Regions from separate parts of the Streptomyces sp. NPDC051452 genome, predicted to be linked through region 2. Evidence: riboswitches for the same ligand, from Rfam matches in the RefSeq annotation. Region 2 holds a riboswitch; each other region holds the start of a gene.
The links. Region 2 has a riboswitch for S-adenosylmethionine ahead of ACIBA9_RS00890 (putative leader peptide). Riboswitches for the same ligand answer to the same signal wherever they lie in the genome.
Positions count from the first base shown of each region.

Region 1: another riboswitch for S-adenosylmethionine. It lies ahead of ACIBA9_RS14105 (aminotransferase class V-fold PLP-dependent enzyme); the one in region 2 lies ahead of ACIBA9_RS00890 (putative leader peptide).
Region 3: another riboswitch for S-adenosylmethionine. It lies ahead of thrC (threonine synthase); the one in region 2 lies ahead of ACIBA9_RS00890 (putative leader peptide).

Region 1 covers NZ_JBITEB010000004.1:405,465-411,790, forward strand. The annotation lists gene ACIBA9_RS14085 (NYN domain-containing protein) at 1-935, opposite strand, end outside; gene ACIBA9_RS14090 (hypothetical protein) at 980-1,219, opposite strand; gene ACIBA9_RS14095 (rhomboid family intramembrane serine protease) at 1,371-2,114, shown strand; gene ACIBA9_RS14100 (Lrp/AsnC ligand binding domain-containing protein) at 2,111-2,392, shown strand; gene ACIBA9_RS14105 (aminotransferase class V-fold PLP-dependent enzyme) at 2,402-3,787, opposite strand; SAM riboswitch class IV at 3,952-4,068, opposite strand; gene trpD (anthranilate phosphoribosyltransferase) at 4,148-5,212, opposite strand; gene ACIBA9_RS14115 (cytochrome bc complex cytochrome b subunit) at 5,333-6,326, opposite strand, start outside.
Region 2 covers NZ_JBITEB010000001.1:199,037-205,362, forward strand. The annotation lists gene ACIBA9_RS00875 ((2Fe-2S) ferredoxin domain-containing protein) at 1-300, shown strand, start outside; gene ACIBA9_RS00880 (LLM class flavin-dependent oxidoreductase) at 364-1,404, opposite strand; gene ACIBA9_RS00885 (DUF1684 domain-containing protein) at 1,452-2,276, opposite strand; gene ACIBA9_RS00890 (putative leader peptide) at 2,473-2,589, opposite strand; SAM riboswitch class IV at 2,625-2,734, opposite strand; gene ACIBA9_RS00895 (putative leader peptide) at 2,914-2,988, shown strand; gene ACIBA9_RS00900 (vanadium-dependent haloperoxidase) at 3,044-4,306, shown strand; gene panD (aspartate 1-decarboxylase) at 4,585-5,004, shown strand; gene ACIBA9_RS00910 (GNAT family N-acetyltransferase) at 5,059-5,403, shown strand; gene gndA (NADP-dependent phosphogluconate dehydrogenase) at 5,942-6,326, opposite strand, start outside.
Region 3 covers NZ_JBITEB010000018.1:48,361-54,686, forward strand. The annotation lists gene groL (chaperonin GroEL) at 1-1,480, opposite strand, end outside; gene ACIBA9_RS31630 (cold-shock protein) at 1,868-2,071, opposite strand; gene ACIBA9_RS31635 (MoaD/ThiS family protein) at 2,521-2,799, opposite strand; gene thrC (threonine synthase) at 2,796-4,079, opposite strand; SAM riboswitch class I at 4,097-4,239, opposite strand; gene ACIBA9_RS31645 (glucosyl-3-phosphoglycerate synthase) at 4,369-5,313, shown strand; gene ACIBA9_RS31650 (trehalose-6-phosphate synthase) at 5,412-6,326, shown strand, end outside.

The DNA.
Region 1 (6,326 bases), on a different contig from region 2:
TTCTCGGACAGGGCGCGGGCGGCGATGTCCTTGGGGGTCATGCGCCCCGGTTCCACCGCGTCCACGGTCTCGGCCGGGCGCACCGACACCGGGGGCAGGGCGAGTTCGCGCCGGAGCCCCTGCGTCGCGTCCAGCAGGGTGTCGAGCAGCAGCCGTACCCGCATGTCCTCCACGCTGCGGCCCTCGCGGGCGGCCCGCCGGGTGGCCTCCAGCGCGGCCTCCGCCTCACCGAGGCGCGCCTTGAGCCGACGGGACTCGCTCTCGGCGGCCGACACCTGCGCCTGGGCCTCCCCGCGCACGGCGTCGATCTCGCCCCGCGCCTTGCGCAGCGCGGCCTCGCCCCGCTTGACGTCGCTGAACGCCGAGCGCAGCTTGCGGTGCAGCGTCTCGGCCTCCCTCTTCACCGACTCCAGGTCCGCGCGCAGCCGTTCGGTCTCGGCACGGGTGTGGTCGCGGGCCTGGGCCAGCTCGGCGCGCAGCCGCTCCAGTTCGGCCCGGCTCTCCTCGTCCGCCCGCTCGGCGTCCGCCCGCAGGGCCTCCTCGCCGGCGGCGGTGGCCAGCTTCACCCAGCCCGCCGGGCGCAGTACGTAGGCCGCGGCCGCCACGTCGAGCGGGTCCGCGGCCGGGGGCGGCGAGCCGGAGTCGAGGGCGCCGGCGAGTTCCGGCTGCGCCTCCTTGAACTTCTCCCCGATCCGCTGCCGGAACAGCGGGTCGGTCTCCAGCGCCGCCGCCATCGCGTTTCCGGCGAACTTCGCCCGGCGCTGGGGGGCGAACCGGGCGTACTGCCTCAACTGGGGGGGCAGTTCCGCCAGGGTCAGAGCGCCGAAGCCGTCCGAGACGATCTGCACGACCCGCCGGCGCACGCCGTCGGGCAGCGGACGGTCAAGCACCTCGGCGGTGCCGTCGTCCGGCCCCCCGCCCGCGGTCTCCACCATCCGTCACACCCCACTAATTCCGCTGTCCTCGGGGTCCGCTCCGCTCAGGAGCCGGCGCCCGGCCTGTCCACGAGTTCCACCTGGTCCACCGCGTTGCACCAGCGGCAGCGGACCGACTCGATGGTCTCACTGACCACCTCGCGCTCCTCCACCTTCGGCTCACCGGCCAGATCGAGATGGACGTACTCGACGACCTTCGACGAGCGGGTCACGTCGAACCGGGTGAGGTTGCCGCACAAAGTGCAGCGCCACCGCGTCGTGGCGGTCGGCAGGGGAACCGTCATCGTGACTGTCCGCTTCCTTCTGGTCTCGGTGCGCCGTCGGCCGACGCGTGTGGCACGTAACCCTACGGCCTGGCGGGTGCTCGCCGCCCGCCCGTCCACGGCGGCGAGGCGCTCTGTCAGGTTGCGTCCCGTTACGTCATGCTCTGTAGTCATGATCAGCACCTGGAACACGGCGACCGGCAGGGCCCTGGGAGCGGTCCGGCGCAGCTCGGCACCGATGACGTACGGCCTCATCGCCCTGTGCTGCCTGATCTTCGTCCTGGGGCCGGCCTCCGGACTCACCCCGGGGTACGGCACCGGGGACGCGCTGCTCACCGCCCAGCGGGCGTACTTCCGGCACTGGGGCGTGGTCCCGGCCGAGCTGTTCGACGGCGCCGTCCGGGAGGCGCTCACCCCCGCCACCGCCCTGTTCGTGCACGGCAGCTGGGTGCATCTGCTCGGCAACATGCTCTTCCTCTTCGTCTTCGGGGCGATGACCGAGGAGCGGATGGGCCGGGTGCGGTTCGTGCTCTTCTACTGCTGCTCCGGATATCTGGCCCTGCTCGGCTACGCGGCCGCCAACGCCGCCTCCGAGCAGTCGCTGGTGGGCGCCTCAGGGGCGATCTCGGCGGTGCTCGGCGCCTTCCTCTACCTGTTCCCCCGGGCCCGCGTGACCAGTCTCCTGCCGTTTCTGTTCTTCCTGCCGCTGCGCTTCCCCGCCTGGGTCGTCCTGCCCTTCTGGGCGGCCCTGCAGTGGCTCGCGGCGGGCCGCGCCTCCGACGGCCCGGGCGTGGCCTACCTGGCCCACCTGGTGGGCTTCGGCCTCGGCTTCGGCTACGCGTGGGTGCGCTACGGCCTTGCGACTAGAGTGAGGTCCGCACCGGCCCCGGCGTCCGAGGGAGAGAACCAGCCGTGATCACCGCGATCGTCCTCATCAAGACCAGCGTGGACCGGATCCCCGAGATCGCGGAACAGATCGCCGGGCTGGAGAGCGTCAGCGAGGTCTTCTCGGTCACCGGCACCTACGACCTCATCGCCATGGTGCGGGTCCGCAGGCACGAGGACCTGGCCGAGGTGATCCCCGGCCGGATCAGCAGGATTCCGGGCGTGGAGGGTACGGACACGCACGTGGCGTTCCGTACCTACTCCCAGCACGACCTGGAGGCCGCGTTCGCGATCGGCCTGGACAACTAGGGTTCGGTCTCAGACCGCCGGGACGCAGCGGCCGTCCTCGGTGCGGTAGCGCCACTTCGCACCCTGGGCCACCAGTTCCCGGACCGCCGTGACGAACCGCTCCACGTGCTCGTCGGGCGTGCCGGCGCCGAAGCTCACCCGGATCGCGTTGAGGGACTTCTCCCCCGGCGCCGCCTCCGGCGCCCCGCACTCGCCCTGGGTCTGCGGGTCGCTGCCCAGCAGGGTGCGGACCAGCGGGTGGGCGCAGAAGAGGCCGTCGCGGACGCCGATGCCGTACTCGGCGGACAGGGCGGCGGCGAAGTGGGAGCTGTTCCAGCCCTCGACGACGAAGGAGAGGACGCCGACGCGCGGGGCGTCGTCGCCGAAGAGGGACAGGAACCGCACCTCGGGGACGTCGGCGAGGCCCTCGCGGACCGTGCGGACCAGGTGCCGCTCCCGGGCGACCAGGGTGTCCCAGCCGGCCTCGGTGAGCGCCTTGCAGGCCGACGCGATGGAGTAGGCGCCGATGACGTTCGGGGAGCCGGCCTCGTGCCGGGCGGCGCTCTCGTGCCACTCCACGTCCACCGCGCCGTCGGCCCGCCGGGTGACCTTGCGGCTGGCGCCGCCGCCCGCGAGGTACGGCTCGGCCGCCCGCAGCCAGTCGGCGCGGCCGGCCAGCACACCGGAGCCGAAGGGGGCGTACAGCTTGTGCCCGGAGAAGGCGACCCAGTCGACGTCCAGGTCGCGCAGGTCCACCGGGTGGTGCGGGGCGAGCTGGGCGGCGTCGAGGACGATCCGGGCCCCGTGCGCGTGGGCGGCCGCGGCCAGCTCGCGCACCGGCCACAGCTCGCCGGTGACGTTGGAGGCGCCGGTGACGCAGACCAGCGCCGGGCCGTGCGGGTCGCGGTCGGCGAGGGCCCGCTCCAGGGTCTCGACGGCCTGACGCGGGGTGCGCGGGGCGTCGAGGTAGGTGACGCGGGCGTCCTGCCACGGCAGCAGGGAGGCGTGGTGCTCGGTCTCGAACACGAAGACCTGGCAGCCGGCCGGGAGCGTGCGGGCCAGCAGGTTCAGCGAGTCGGTGGTCGACCGGGTGAAGATCACCTGGTCGTCGGCGCGGCAGCCGAGGAAGGCGGCGACCGTCTTGCGGGCGTTCTCGAACAGGTCCGTGGAGAGCTGCGAGAGGTAGCCGGCACCGCGGTGGACGCTGCCGTAGTACGGGGCGTAGGCGGCGACGTCGTCCCAGACGCGCTGCAGGGCGGGGGCGCTGGCCGCGTAGTCGAGCGCGGCGTAGCCGACCTCGCCGCCGGTCACGAGCGGGACGGTGACGTCCCGGCCCAGCACGGGCAGCGGGGCACAGACGGGCTGGTCGGCGGTGGTGGCGGCAGTGGTGGCAGTGGTGGCAGTGGTGACGGACATGCGGGAACTCCCGTGGGCAGCTGGAACTCACCGCGCGAGCGGACACGGCTCCAGCGCGGGCGAGGGGAAAAGGGGGATGCGGAGGCGGGGCTCTGCGGCCCTATCGCATTCGCTTGCTCACGGAAGGCTCCCTCGACGACCAGGACCCCTGGAGATTCGTGAGGGGTCCGCGCTTGCCGCGGACCTTGCTGTCCACGACCTGGTCTTCACCCGGGGCACCCCGCCACGGACGGAGGGTTGCCGGACAGTCGGCCGGGGCCTCATGACTGTCACTCATGACCTGGTTCAGTATCCTGCCACACGATCTTCGGCGCGCAAGGCGCGGTCCGCCATGTGGACCGCGCCTCGTACGGGACCGGGTCAGGCGTGGGTGGCCGCCACCCATCGCTCCAGCGACCGCTTGGCGGCGCCCGAGTCGATCGACTCCCGCGCCTTGGCCATGCCGGCGCGCAGCTGGTCGGCGAGGGACGCGTCGGTCGGATGGAGGGCGACCAGCGCGGCCGCCGAGTTCAGCAGCACCGCGTCGCGCACCGGGCCCCGCTCGCCGTCCAGCAAACGGCGGGCGACCTCCGCGTTGTAGGCCGCGTCCGCGCCGCGCAGGGCGTCCACGGGAACGAGGTCGATGCCCACGTCCCGCGGGTCGAAGGTCTCCTCGGTGACCTTGCCGTCGCGCACCACCCACACCCGGGAGGTGGCGGTGACGGTCAGCTCGTCCAGGCCGTCGTCGCCCCGGAAGACCAGCGCCGAGTTGCCGCGCTCGGCGAGCACACCGGCCACGATCGGCGCCATCCGCGGGTCGGCCACGCCGACCGCCTGGGCCCGCACCTTGGCCGGGTTCGTCAGCGGACCCAGCACGTTGAAGGTGGTCCGGATGCCCAGCTGGCCGCGCGCGGCGGCCACATGGCGCAGGGACGGGTGGAACTTCACCGCGAAGCAGATGGTGATGCCGGCCTCCTCGGCGACCTCCGCCACCCGTCTCGGGGTCAGGCCGAGATTGATCCCGAGCTGCTCCAGGACGTCGGAGGACCCGGAGGCGGAGGAGGCGGCGCGGTTGCCGTGCTTGACGACCTTCGCACCGGTGCCCGCGACGACGATCGAGGACATGGTGGAGATGTTCACCGTCTTGGCGCCGTCACCGCCGGTACCGACGATGTCGACGGCCGGGCCGGGCACCTCGATCACGTTGGCGTGCTCGTACATCGTCCGGACCAGCCCGGAGATCTCCTCGACCGTCTCGCCCTTGGCCCGCAGCGCCACCATGAAGCCGGCGATCTGCGCGTCGGTCGCCTCGCCGCGCATGATCAGGTCCATCGCCCAGGCGGTCTCGTCGGCGCTCAGGTCACGGCCGTTCAGCAGGCCGTTCAGCAGGACGGGCCAGGAACGGCCCGCCGCGGTGTCGCCTCCAGCGGGGGTCACAGCGCTCATCAGCCGCTCCTCGTACACAGTCCTGCAAGTCGTAGACCACCCTATCCAGCCCGGAACAGGGTGAAGGGCCCCGTCCGCAACCCGGACGGGGCCCTTCACCGTGGTGTGGCGACGCGAGGATCAGTGGTGGCCGTGGCCGCTCGTGATCTCCTTGTACTCCTCGACGCTCGGCTTGGGGATCTGGCTGTCCTCGCCGTAGAAGGCGCTGGAGAGCTTCGCACGCAGCTTCTGCGTGGCCTTCACCTTGCGCTCGACGCCGTTCTCGTCGACCGTCGGGCCGATCTCGGCCGGCCGGTACTGGTGGTGCGCGGTGAGCGTGTGCAGCTGCTCCTGGCTGAGCGGCTCGTGCACCTCGATGAACTCACCGTGCGGCAGCCGCTTGATGATGCCGGTCTCGCGACCGTGCAGCACCTTCTCGCGGTCCCGGCGCTGCAGGCCGAGGCAGATCCGCTTGGTGGCGATGAACGCGATGACCGGTCCGGCGAAGAAGAAGATCCGGACGAACCAGGTGACCGCGTTGATCGACAGGTGGAAGTGGGTGGCGATGAGGTCGTTGCCACCGCCCACCAGACCGATCATGTAGACCGTCACCCAGGCGACACCAAACGCCGTACGGGTCGGGGCGTTGCGCGGGCGGTCCAGGATGTGGTGCTCGCTCTTGTCGCCGGTGACCCAGGACTCGATGAACGGGTAGACCGCGATCGCCATCAGCACGAGACCGAAGAGCACCAGCGGGATGAACACGCCCAGGACGAGCGTGTGACCCCAGAAGTTGATCTCCCAGCCCGGCATGTAGCGGACCAGACCCTCGGCGAAGCCCATGTACCAGTCGGGCTGGGCGCCGGTGGACACCTGGTCCGGGCGGTAGGGGCCCATGGCCCAGATCGGGTTGATCTGCGCGATGGCCGCGATCGCCGCGATGGCGCCGAAGACCAGGAAGAAGAAGCCTCCGGCCTTGGCCATGTAGACCGGCAGCAGGGGCATGCCGACGACGTTCTTCTCGGTCTTGCCGGGGCCCGCGAACTGCGTGTGCTTGTGGTAGAAGACCAGGATCAGGTGGCCGACCACCAGGCCGAGCATGATGCCCGGCAGCAGCAGGATGTGGATCGAGTAG
Region 2 (6,326 bases):
TGCGGAACCCCGAAAGTCACGGGTGTGGATCACGACCGGCAACTCGCGCGCCTTGCCGAGGAGGTACCTGTACGGGTCTCCGACTGCCTCGACGTCTGCGAGCACGCGAATGTGATCGTCGTCCAGCCCTCCGCAGCCGCACGTGCCACCGGCGCGCGCCCGGTCTGGCTCGGACTCGTCAACGACCCGGACGCCACCGAGGACGTCGTCGGCTGGGTGAAGGCGGGTGGCCCCGGAGTCGCCCCATGCCCCGACATCCTCGACCTCTACGTCTTCACCGCGCCCCGCAGGGCGCGATGAGTACGAGTGCGGCCGGACGGCTCCCGGGTGTCCGGCCGCGCGGCGACTCCCGCCCCTCGGGGCTCATCGGCCCGCCTCGTGCAGCACCGCGGAGTCGGGCCGCCAGCCCAGCTCGGGCGCGATCGAGTGCCGTACGTCGTGCAGGATCTGCTCGTAGTCGGCCCGTTCGAACTCGTACGGCAGCTCCAGGCGCAGCTCCGAGACGGCCGCGACGACGGGATCAGCGGTCAGCTGCTCCAGGATCTGGTCCGCGGTTCCCACCACGTCCGGGGCGAACAGGGTCCGCTTCGGGCCCTGCGGCGCCAGGGTGCGTGCGTGCCGACCGGCCGCGTACGCACGGTAGCGGGCCCGGGTCGTCGCGTCCGCGCTGTCGAACGGCACGATCACCCGTCCCAACGCCACCCGTGGCGAGCGGTCGCTGATGATCAACCGCCGGTGTTCGGAGAGCAGGGCGAGCTGCGCCGTGGTGAAGTCGTCGGTGCCCTCGCCCGTCACGATGTTGCCGCTGAGCAGGTTCAGGCCGTGCTCGGCGGCCCAGCGGATCGAGCGCAGACTTCCCCCGCCGTACCAGACCCGGTCCACCAGGCCGGGGTCGTGCGGCTGCAGGCGCGGCCGCTGGGTGTTGCCGGGCGACCGGATGACCGTGTCGGGGCCGCCGAGATAGTCGCCGCGCAGGTGGTCGATGACACGGGCGATCCTGCCGTACGACAGGTCGAAGTCGTGCCAGTCCCCGTCGTGGACCAGGTCGCCGAGGAGTTCGGCGTGCGGCATGCCGGTGCTGAAGCCGACCTGCAGGCGGCCGCGGGACAGTACGTCGGCGAGCGCCAGGTCCTCGGCGAGGCGGAACGGGTTCTCGTACCCGATCGGGATGACCGCGGTCCCCAGTTCCACCCGCTTGGTGCGCTGGCCGGCGGCGGCGAGGAACACCGCGGCCGAGCCGACACCGTGTTCGAGATGGCGTTGCCGGATCCAGGCACCGTCGAAGCCGAGTCGTTCGCCGTACTCGAACAGCTGCAGGGTTTCCTCCAGGCCGGTGTACGGGTCGTCATCGGCGAAGTTTCCCGGGGTGAGAAAGGCCAGCGAGCTGATCGTGGGGTTGCCCATGCGGTGTCCGCCCTCTTCGACGTGGTCTTCTCGGTGGCGCAAGGCATTCAGGAGCCGCTTCGCTCACGTGGGATCTTCTGCCCGGCCTCGATCGCCACGGGCAGCCGGTTCTCGGCCGGCGGTAGCGGGCAGGTGGCCAGATCGGTGTAGGCGCACGGCAGGTTCGCCGCCCGGTTGAAGTCCAGGACGACCGTGCCGTCGGCGGCGGGCGGGGGGCAGACGATGGCCCGGTTGGCGGCGTAGGTGGTGACCCCGGACGTCGCGTCGGTGAACAGCACCAGCAGACTGCCCGGGCTGTGTCCGGGGAACGCGGTGAGGATCAGGGGCCGTCCGTCCAGTTCGAACTCGACCCGGCCCGGCGCGTCGTACACGTGCTCGAGGCCCTCGACCGCCGCGCCCACGGTCGTCGGTCGTGGCTCGTCGAAGGCCGTGTAGCGGCCGGTCACCGCCCAGCGTGGATGCGGGGCATAGGCGGGCGTGCCGGTGAAGGCGGTACGCAAGGGGTTGTCCGGGTGCCGGGGACGGACGATGTCGTGTCCGCCGCGCTTGGCCACCTCGATCACAGCGTCGCCCCAGAGCGCGTTGACTCCGCCGCGCTCCGGGAGCACCCCGAAGCGGTGCTCGCCGCGGACGGGGGCGCCGTCCACGACCAGTTCCTCACCGTCGTCGAGGTTGACGACGACCCCGTCGGCCCCGGTCGACCAGGCGCCCGGAGCGTCCGGGATACGCTGCGGCTCCTCACCCAGCCAGTGCCGCCCGGTGATCGCGAGGAACCCGTGCGGGGCGGCGAGTCCTGCCTCCTGCCTGGTGTGCCATTCCTGCCAGTCGTGGGTGAAGGCGGACAGGTCTGCGGTGGTGTCACGAACGGTCATGCGGGCTCCCTCGCTCGCATCGGCTTGGTGCGGCCGTGGCATGGCGGCCGCGGGGATCACCGCGAACAGCTCGCGGATGTCGGCGTGCCGGGGGTGGGTGAAAACGAAAGCCCTCGTGGGGACGAGGCGGGAACGACGGAAGAGCGCCGCGGGCGTCGAGCAGCGCTGAACGTCTCAGACAGCCGACGGGACGCAGTCAGCCATGACACAGACAGCTGGTGATGCGCTGCAGATCGATGTGGCGTCGGCGGGAAAAGCGAGAGAAAGTCACCGCACACACGAGGGAGGGGACGGGGACGCTGCTGTACCGCACGCTCGCCCCTCCGTGTCCCAGGCCGCTGCCACGGCGCCACGCGTTTGCCGGATCGGCGACCCGGCCGGGCTTTCACCTGGAGCACCCCACCGCGTCGGAGGGTTGCCGGTCAGCAAGCCAGGGCTTGACGCTGACACTCGATGCCGCTTGAAAAGCTACCTATCGCCGCCGTAGCCCGTCAATGTCGCAAGACGAGCCGTCGCTTCGTCTCGAAAGGTATTCGGGTAACGGGCGTATGGCGGGGACGCGAAGCCGTCATTGCAATGTCAGGCGGACAACCTCCTTTTGTTGACCGGGAGTTGGGGCCTGGATAGCGTCCCCGGCATGCCGATCTCCCTGCGGTTCACTCGGCGGCGCGCCGTTGATCTGCTGCGTGTCGCCGCCGCGCTGTGTAGCTGACCCTCACCCGCGCCCCGGTCAACAGCAGTCACCGCATATCCGCGAGGGAGTACCCGTGCATCCGCTCACCACCCGCCGCTCCGCCCTGAGGGCGCTGGGCTCGGCCGCCCTGCTGGCCGCCTCCGGCACCGTCCCGTCCGCCACGGCTGCCGTGGCGGACGAACGGACGTCGCGCCCGTCCGTGGCCCTCGACTGGTACGACCTGACGGCCGACACCATCGCGGCCGCCGGCGCCGCCACCCAGATCACCAACAACCGTACCTGGGCCATCGGTTGGCTCGCTGCGGCCCGAGCTACCCGCGAGGTGCCGCCCGGCGTCGACCGGAGGGACTTCCAGGACGCGGCCCTGGCGTCCGCCGTACACGATGCCTTGTCGGCTCTGGTCCCGTCCCGCACCCAGGAACTGGATGCCGCGTTGCGAACCACTCTGGACCGCGTCCCGGACGGGCCGGCCAAGTCGAAGGGGGTGGCGGCCGGTGCGCGCCAGGCACGGCTGGTCCTCGCTTCCCGCGAGGGCGACGGTCTCGACCCGGCCTCGGTCAACGCGCCCTTCACCGTGCCGCCCGCGGCTCCCGGCGTGTGGCAGCCGACGCCGCCCGCCTACGCCCCCGCCGCACAGTACGGCAACCGGCTCGCGAGACCCTTCCTGCTGGACGGCCCCGACCAGTACCGGCTGCCCGCACCGCCCGCCCTGGACTCCGCGCGCTATCGTGCCGACCTGGCCGAGGTACGGGCGTACGGGGCCGTGGACAGCACCGTGCGCTCAGCGCTGCAGACCGAGACCGCCACCTTCTGGCTGGGCTCCTCACTGATGCTGTACACCGAGCCGCTGAGGGTCGCCCTCGCCCGGTCGCCACGCTTCGTCCCCGCACGGGCCGCGCTGGTGGCGCTGTTCCACATCGCCCTGGTGGACACGCAGATCGCCACCTCCGACACCAAGTACGCGTACCTGCGCTGGCGCCCCGTCACGGCCATCCGCGCCGGCGCGATCGACCCGGACCCCGACTGGACGCCGCTGCACGTCACGCCGGCCCACCCCGACTACCCCAGCGGCCACAACACCTACTCGGGCGCGGCGGAAACGATCCTCACGGGGCTCACCGGGCCGCGGACCGCACCGTTCGAGCTGACCAGTCCCACCGCCCCCGGAGTGACGCGCACTTACACGGCCTGGAGTCAGCTGTCCCGGGACAACGAGGACGCCCGCGTCTACTCCGGCATCCACACCCGCTCGGCCGACGTGAGCGGCCTCGCCCTCGGCAAGCGGGTGGCGGGGCACGCGCTGCGCAACGCGGAACGTCTATTCGGCGTGTCTTGAACGATTCGGGATGCGGCCACCCGGCGGCCCCGTCCCGAACCTGGTTACTCGAGCACGGCGGCCGCCTCCCGCAGTGCTCGCCGACGCGGATGCCGCTTGCCATGACGCTCCACCGGAGGCCGAGCCCTCTACGTCGACGCTGACGTGACACAGATCTCGATGCGCCTCCGGTAGACGGTCCATACGTCGGAAGCGCGTTGGTGGCGGGCCGCTGTAAGGTGAGAGAACAGCCCTTGACCTGCACAAAGCAGGCAGGGAGCGAATTCCGGGAGTGCTGAATGCTTCGCACCATGTTCAAGTCCAAGATCCACCGCGCCACCGTCACCCAGGCCGACCTGCACTATGTGGGATCGGTGACCATCGACGCGGATCTGCTCGACGCCGCCGACCTGTTGCCGGGCGAGCTCGTGCACATCGTCGACATCACCAACGGCGCCAGGCTGGAGACGTACGTCATCGAGGGTGAGCGCGGATCCGGGGTGATCGGGATCAACGGGGCCGCCGCCCACCTCGTGCACCCCGGAGATCTGGTGATCATCATCAGTTACGCTCAGGTCGACGACGCCGAGGCACGGAACCTGCGGCCACGGGTCGTGCACGTCGACGCCGGCAACCGGATCGTGTCCCTCGGCGCCGACCCCTCCGAGCCGGTCCCCGGCTCCGACCAGCAACGCAGCCCGCAGGCCGTGCGGGCCTGACCAGCGGGGCTGGACCAGAAGCGGTACCGGAACCAGGACCAGGAGCGTGTGTCCATGAGCGAGATCGAGATCCGCGACAACCGGGCTGCGGGCCGTCTGGAGGCCGTCGACGCCGGTGAAGTCGTCGGCCGCATCGAGTACTTCGTCCTGGAGTCGCCGGCGCGCGCCCTGGTCCCGGTCCACACGATCGTGGAGCCGGCCCACGAGGGCAAGGGCATCGCCGGCTCCCTGGCCCGGGAGCTGTACGCCCTCGCCGAGCGTGAGGGCGTCCCGGTGGCTCCGCTCTGTCCGTACGTCGTCAAGTGGGCCGAACGCCACCCGGACGTGGCGCCGGCGGCCGACCCGCGGCTGATCGCGGCCGCGGAGGACTGGCTGCGGGCCCACCCGGACCGGTTCTGACCGAGCGACGAGTGAGGCGTGCCGCGCCCGGACCCTCGATCGGTCGAGGCGCGCTCGGCACGTGCTGCCGTCGGGTGAGTGCGGGAGCGGCCGTCGGGTAGGCGGGGGAGTAGTCCAGTGGCGACGATCACCGACTGCCCGGAGGACAACGATGACGATCCCGCACCCCGACCCCGCCCCGCCGGGACCCGGCCCCACTCCGCCGGATCCGTACCCGAGCCCCGTACCGCCCCCGCAGCCCGGCCCGGAGCCAAGCCCGCCGGGCCCCGGCCCCGGCCCCACGCCGCCGGCACCGGGCCCCGACCCGACGCCGCCCCCGGCACCACCGGCCCCCGGTCCGCCGGAGCCCTCGCCCTCACCGGTCCCGCCCGGACCGGAACCGGTGCCCAATCCCGAGCCGGGTCCACCCCTCACCTGAGAACTGAGACCCCACACCCGGCACCACACGGCGGGGGCGCGGACGGCCCGGCGGAACAGCCGCCGCACGCTCGCCCGCGCCCGCGCGCCTCGCGCCTTCCTCAGGCACCCGGTGCCCGGGTCAGGCCGGTACCTCCGACCGGTCGCCGCCCCACAGCGTGTGGAACGCGCCGTCCCGGTCCACCCGGCGATAGGTGTGCGCGCCGAAGAAGTCCCGCTGCCCCTGCGTGAGCGCCGCCGGCAGCCGTTCCGCGCGCAGCGCGTCGTAGTACGCCAGCGCCGCCGCGAAGCCCGGCGTCGGCACGCCCTGCCGCGTCGCCGCGATCAGCACCTCGCGCCAGTCGTCCTGCGCCCCGGCGATCTCCCGCGCGAACGTCTCGTCCGACAGCAGGCTCGGCAGGTCGGGGCGGGCGTCGTACGCGGCGCGGATGCGGTCCAGGAACGCCGCCCGGATGATGCAGCCGCCGCGCCAGATCGAGGAGACGGCACCGAGGTCGATGTCCCAG
Region 3 (6,326 bases), on a different contig from region 2:
CCGGGTCGATGATGCCCTCGGCGACCAGGTCGACGTACTCGCCGGTCGCGGCGTTCAGGCCGTGGCCCGGGGTCAGGTTGCGCACCTTCTCCACCACGACACCGCCCTCGAGGCCGGCGTTGACGGCGATCTGCTTCAGCGGGGCCTCGAGCGCGATGCGCACGGCGTTGGCGCCGGTCGCCTCGTCACCCTCGAGCTCCAGCTTCTCGAAGACCTGGGAGGCCTGCAGCAGGGCCACGCCACCACCGGCGACGATGCCCTCCTCGACGGCGGCCTTCGCGTTGCGGACGGCGTCCTCGATGCGGTGCTTGCGCTCCTTGAGCTCCACCTCGGTGGCGGCACCGGCCTTGATGACCGCGACACCGCCGGCGAGCTTCGCCAGGCGCTCCTGCAGCTTCTCGCGGTCGTAGTCCGAGTCGCTGTTCTCGATCTCGGCGCGGATCTGGTTCACGCGGCCCTGCACCTGCTCCGAGGAGCCGGCACCGTCGACGATGGTGGTCTCGTCCTTGGTGATGACGACCTTGCGGGCGCGGCCCAGGAGGTCCAGGGTCGCGTTCTCCAGCTTGAGGCCGACCTCCTCGGAGATGACCTCGCCGCCCGTGAGGATGGCGATGTCGCCGAGCATGGCCTTGCGGCGGTCACCGAAGCCCGGGGCCTTGACGGCGACGGACTTGAAGGTGCCGCGGATCTTGTTGACGACCAGGGTCGACAGGGCCTCGCCCTCGACGTCCTCGGCGATGATCAGCAGCGGCTTGCCCGACTGCATGACCTTCTCCAGCAGCGGGAGCAGGTCCTTGACCGAGGAGATCTTGGAGTTGGCGATGAGGATGTACGGGTCGTCGAGCGACGCCTCCATCCGCTCCATGTCGGTGGCGAAGTACGCCGAGATGTAGCCCTTGTCGAAGCGCATACCCTCGGTGAGCTCCAGCTCCAGACCGAAGGTCTGGGACTCCTCGACGGTGATGACGCCTTCCTTGCCGACCTTGTCCATCGCCTCGGCGATCAGCTCGCCGATCTGGGTGTCGGCGGCGGAGATGGACGCGGTGGAGGCGATCTGCTCCTTGGTCTCGACGTCCTTCGCCTGCTCCAGCAGGGCGGCGGAGACGGCCTCGACGGCCTTCTCGATACCGCGCTTCAGAGCCATCGGGTTGGCGCCGGCGGCGACGTTGCGCAGGCCTTCCTTGACCAGGGCCTGGGCGAGCACGGTCGCGGTGGTCGTACCGTCACCGGCGACGTCGTCCGTCTTCTTGGCGACTTCCTTGACCAGCTCGGCGCCGATCTTCTCGTACGGGTCCTCGAGCTCGATCTCCTTGGCGATGGAGACACCATCGTTGGTGATCGTGGGGGCGCCCCACTTCTTCTCGAGGACGACGTTGCGGCCCTTGGGGCCGAGCGTCACCTTCACGGCGTCCGCGAGCTGGTTCATGCCGCGCTCGAGGCCGCGCCGCGCCTCCTCGTCGAACGCGATGATCTTGGCCATGTGAAGTGGTCCCTCCAGGACTGGGGGTGATTCCTTCGGACCGCGCCCGCGCCCGCGACGGACGGCTCGCCGGCCTTGTGGTTCCTTGCCCCACCCGGCCTGCGGGCCTCACCGACCCGGTCCTTCGTTGTCACTCTCACCTTCAGAGTGCTAACGCAATGATTAGCACTCGGCATGGTCGAGTGCAAGCGCCTCCGAGGGGAACAGCGGGGCGCTCAGCCACCCGCGAACACGACGACACTGGGTCACGCGCGGGCGCGGGGGGCACGCGCGGGCGCGCGAGGCATGCGCGGGCGCGCAGGGGGCACGCGCCGGCCGCGCACGCGCGCCCGCACGACGAAGGGCCCACACCCTCTGCGAGGTGCGGGCCCTTCGTACAGAAAACGTTCAGGCGCTGAGGCGAACCATGTCGGCCTGCGGGCCCTTCTGGCCCTGCGAGATCTCGAACTCCACCCGCTGGCCCTCTTCCAGGGTGCGGTAGCCGTCCATCTGAATGGCGCTGTAATGGACGAAGACGTCCGCACCACCGTCGACCGCGATGAAGCCGTACCCCTTCTCCGCGTTGAACCACTTGACGGTGCCCTGAGCCATGCCTAACTCCCCTATTACTGGCCCTTGCACAGATCCACACTTCGCGGACCCGGGTCAGACCTCGCCCTCCTCCGAAAAGGCCGGGGGGCGTGCGCCGGAACGCGTCGACCGCGGCTGAATGTATCTGTCCAACTGCCCTCTGCAACAGGTCAATCGGACGAGAATTCTGGACGGTCCCGGTCCGGAATGTGGCGAGAATTCGCCCGAATTCAGGGCAAGTCGGGCTCCACAAAAACCACAAAAGCCGCATAAAGCCCGCGCACTTTGGCTACTTCTTATCGGGCTGTGCGGCATGAATCCAGGGCCCGCGACCCGAGGATCGCGACCGTGTTCCCCAACTCTACCGCGCTCAATCACACAGAATTGCCCCCTCCGCTTCTCTCACGGAGGGGGCAATCCCATGAACAATACGTAACCGCTGTTACCGAAGGTAATGATCGGTCATTCCGTCAGCAGCCGCCCGCGACGGCCGGAATGATCGACACACCGGCGCCCTCGGGGGTCGCCGTCTCGAGGCCCTGCTCGAAGCGGACGTCGTCGTCGTTGACGTAGACGTTGACGAACCGGCGCAGCCTGCCCTGGTCGTCCAGCACCCGGGCGGCGATCCCCGCGTGGTTCTTCTCCAGGTCCTCGATGACCTCGGCGAGGGTCCCGCCCTCGGCGGCGACCTCGGCCCGCCCGCCGGTGTAGGTGCGCAGGATGGTCGGGATGCGAACGGTCACGCTCATGCGAGGCCAGCCTCTCGGAAGGAGTCCAGGGTGGGGCGGATGGTGGCGGTCAGGCCGGTGCCGGCCACCGCGTCGAGGGTCTTCAGTCCGTCGCCGGTGTTCAGCACGACCGTGCTCTTCGCCGGGTCCAGCACGCCCTCCTTGAGCAGCTTGCGGGTGACGCCGACGGTCACCCCGCCCGCCGTCTCCGCGAAGATGCCCTCGGTGCGCGCCAGCAGCTTGATGGCGTCCACGATCTCCTCGTCCGTCACGTCCTCCACGGAACCGCCGGTGCGGCGCGCGATGTCCAGGACGTACGGCCCGTCGGCCGGGTTGCCGATGGCGAGGGACTTGGCGATGGTGTCCGGCTTCTGCGGGCGGACCACGTCGTGGCCGGCCTTGAAGGCGGTGGACACCGGCGAGCAGCCCTCGGCCTGCGCGCCGAAGATCTTGTACGGCCGGTCCTCGACCAGTCCCAGCTCCACCAGCTCGCGCAACCCCTTGTCGATCTTCGTGAGCTGGGAGCCGGAGGCGATGGGGACCACGATCTGGTCCGGCAGGCGCCAGCCGAGCTGCTCACAGATCTCGTACGCCAGGGTCTTGGACCCCTCCGCGTAGTACGGCCGCAGATTGACGTTGACGAACCCCCAGCCGTCGCCGGCCGGGTCGCCGATCAGCTCGGAGCAGAAGCGGTTCACGTCGTCGTAGTTGCCCTCGATGCCGACGAGCTCCCCGCCGTAGACCGCGGCCATGACGACCTTGCCCTGCTCCAGGTCGTGCGGGATGAACACGCACGAACGCAGGCCGGAGCGGGCCGCCGCGGCACCCACGGCACCGGCGAGGTTGCCGGTGGAGGAGCAGGAGAGGGTGCTGAAGCCGAAGGCGCGGGCGGCCTCCAGGGCCTGGGCGACGACGCGGTCCTTGAAGGAGTGCGTCGGGTTGCCGGAGTCGTCCTTCACGTACAGACCGCCGGTCACGCCCAGCTCGGCCGCCAGGTTGTCGGCCTTGACCAGCTTGGTCCAGCCCGGGTTGAGGTTGGGCTTGTCGGCGACGTCGGCCGGCACGGGCAGCAGCGGCGCGTACCGCCAGATGTTCGCGGGGCCCGCCTCGATACGCGCCCGCAGCTCCTCGGCGTCATAGCCGGAGAAGTCGTAGGCGATCTCCAGCGGACCGAAACACTCCGCGCAGGCGAAGACGGGGCCGAGGGGGACGCGGTGACCGCACTCGCGGCAGCTCAGGGCCGCGGCGGGCCCGAGGTCGACGGTGGGATTGCCGGTGCTTGCAACTGTCTGCGCAGCCATGGAGGCGAGGCCCTTTCTCCTCATCTTCCTCGCGACGCGTCTCGCCGCGAGACGGATTTGGCACCTTCCCTAGCCGGGAGCCTCGCGTGGAAGACGAGTGCCGGCTGGAGGGTTGCCGGGGCTTCATCGGGCCGTGTCCCTCTGCCCCTCTGGATGAGCGGTATTCGGTTGTGAACGCGCGCGACCCCCGACATGCGATGGTCACCGGCGTTGTTCAAGACTGTAACCGAAGGCCAGGACAGTTGAGATAGTCGTCCGAACCGCGAGACAACGTGAGGAGCCGCAGACCGTGCTGGAAGAAGTCGAGCGCTGGCTGGCCACCCGCTCCTGGTCCGTGACCGATCGTCCGCTCCACGGGCTCCTGGCCGCAAAGCAGCGCACGGGGCAGACGATCAGCGTCGTCCTGCCCGCGCTCAACGAGGAGGAGACCGTCGGCGACATCGTCGCGGTGATCCGGCACGACCTCGTGGAACAGGTGCCGCTGGTCGACGAGATCGTCGTCGTCGACTCCGGCTCCACCGACCGCACCTCGGCGGTCGCCGCCGCGGCGGGCGCCCGGGTCGTCCACCGCGACGACATCCTGCCCCGGCTCCCCGCCGTCCCCGGCAAGGGCGAGGTGCTCTGGCGCTCGCTGCTGGTCACCGGCGGGGACATCGTGTGCTTCATCGACGCCGACCTCAGGGAGTTCTCCTCCGACTTCGTCTCCGGGATCGTCGGTCCGCTGCTCACCGACCCCGGCGTGCACCTCGTCAAGGGCATGTACGACCGCCCGCTCGGCGGCGCCACGGGACAGGGCGGCCGGGTCACCGAACTGATGGCGCGCCCGCTGCTGAACCTGCACTGGCCGCAGCTGGCCGGTTTCGTGCAGCCGCTGGGCGGCGAGTACGCGGCCCGCCGCTCCCTGCTGGAACGGCTGCCGTTCCCGGTGGGCTACGGCGTGGAGCTGGGGATGCTGGTGGACGCCCTGCACCTGGTGGGGCTCGACGCGCTGGCCCAGGTGGACGTGGGCGTGCGCAAGCACCGCCACCAGGACGGCCAGGCGCTGGGCCGGATGGCGGCGGCCATCTACCGCACCGCCCAGCTGCGGCTGGCCCGCGGACACCTGGTCCGGCCCTCCCTCACCCAGTTCGAGCGGGGCGCGGACGGATTCAGGCCGCGCACCTACTCCGTGGACACCGAGGAACGGCCGCCGATGACGGAGATCGCGGAGTACGCGGCACGCCGGGTGGCCTGAGGGACACGGGCGGCCGCCGCCGGAGAACGGCCGTATACAGCCCCTTGCGGGGCGGACCGTACGTTTGAGCGTTTCCGGGCCGGGCTAGGTTGAGGCGTATGGCTTCCACGCACGGTGCTGAGGTGCTGGTCGCGTCCAATCGCGGCCCGGTTTCGTATCAGATGCTCGACGACGGCTCACTGCGCGCCAAACGGGGCGGCGGCGGGCTGGTCTCCGGGCTGTCGGCCATCGGGCCGGACACCGACGCGGTGTGGGTGTGCGCCGCGCTGGGCGACGGTGACCGGGCGGCCGTGCGGCGCGCGGGCGGCGGGCTGCTGCCGGCCGAGGAGACCGGCGGGCAGCGGGTACGGATGCTGGACATCGACGCGACGGTGCACGCCGAGGCGTACAACGGCATCGCCAACTCGGTGCTCTGGTTCGTCCACCACCTGCTCTACCAGACACCGCTGGAGCCGGTCTTCGACGCGGAGTTCCGGCGGCGGTGGGCCTCCTACGAGGCCTACAACCAGGCGTTCGCCGAGGCGCTCGCCGAGGAGGCGGCCGAGGGCGCGGCGGTGCTGATCCAGGACTACCACCTGGCCCTCGCCCCCCGGATGCTCCGCCGGCTCCGCCCCGACCTGCGCATCGGCCATTTCTCGCACACCCCGTGGGCGCCGCCGGACTACTTCCGTCTGCTGCCCGACGACATCGCGGCCGAGCTGCTGACCGGCATCCTGGGCGCGGACCGGGCGGCCTTCCTCACCCGGCGCTGGGCGGACGCCTTCCGGGACTGCTGTCACGCGGTGCTCGGCCCGGGCATCCCCTCGGGCACCCGGATCGGCGTGCACGGGCTCGGCGCGGACGCCGACTTCCTGCGCGAGCGGGCCCACGAGCCGGACGTCGACGAGCGGATGGCGGCACTGCGGGAGGAGATCGGCGAGGGCCGCAAGGCCATCGTCCGCGTCGACCGCACCGAGCTGTCGAAGAACATCGTGCGCGGGCTGCTGGCGTACCGGCAGCTGCTCGAGGACCAC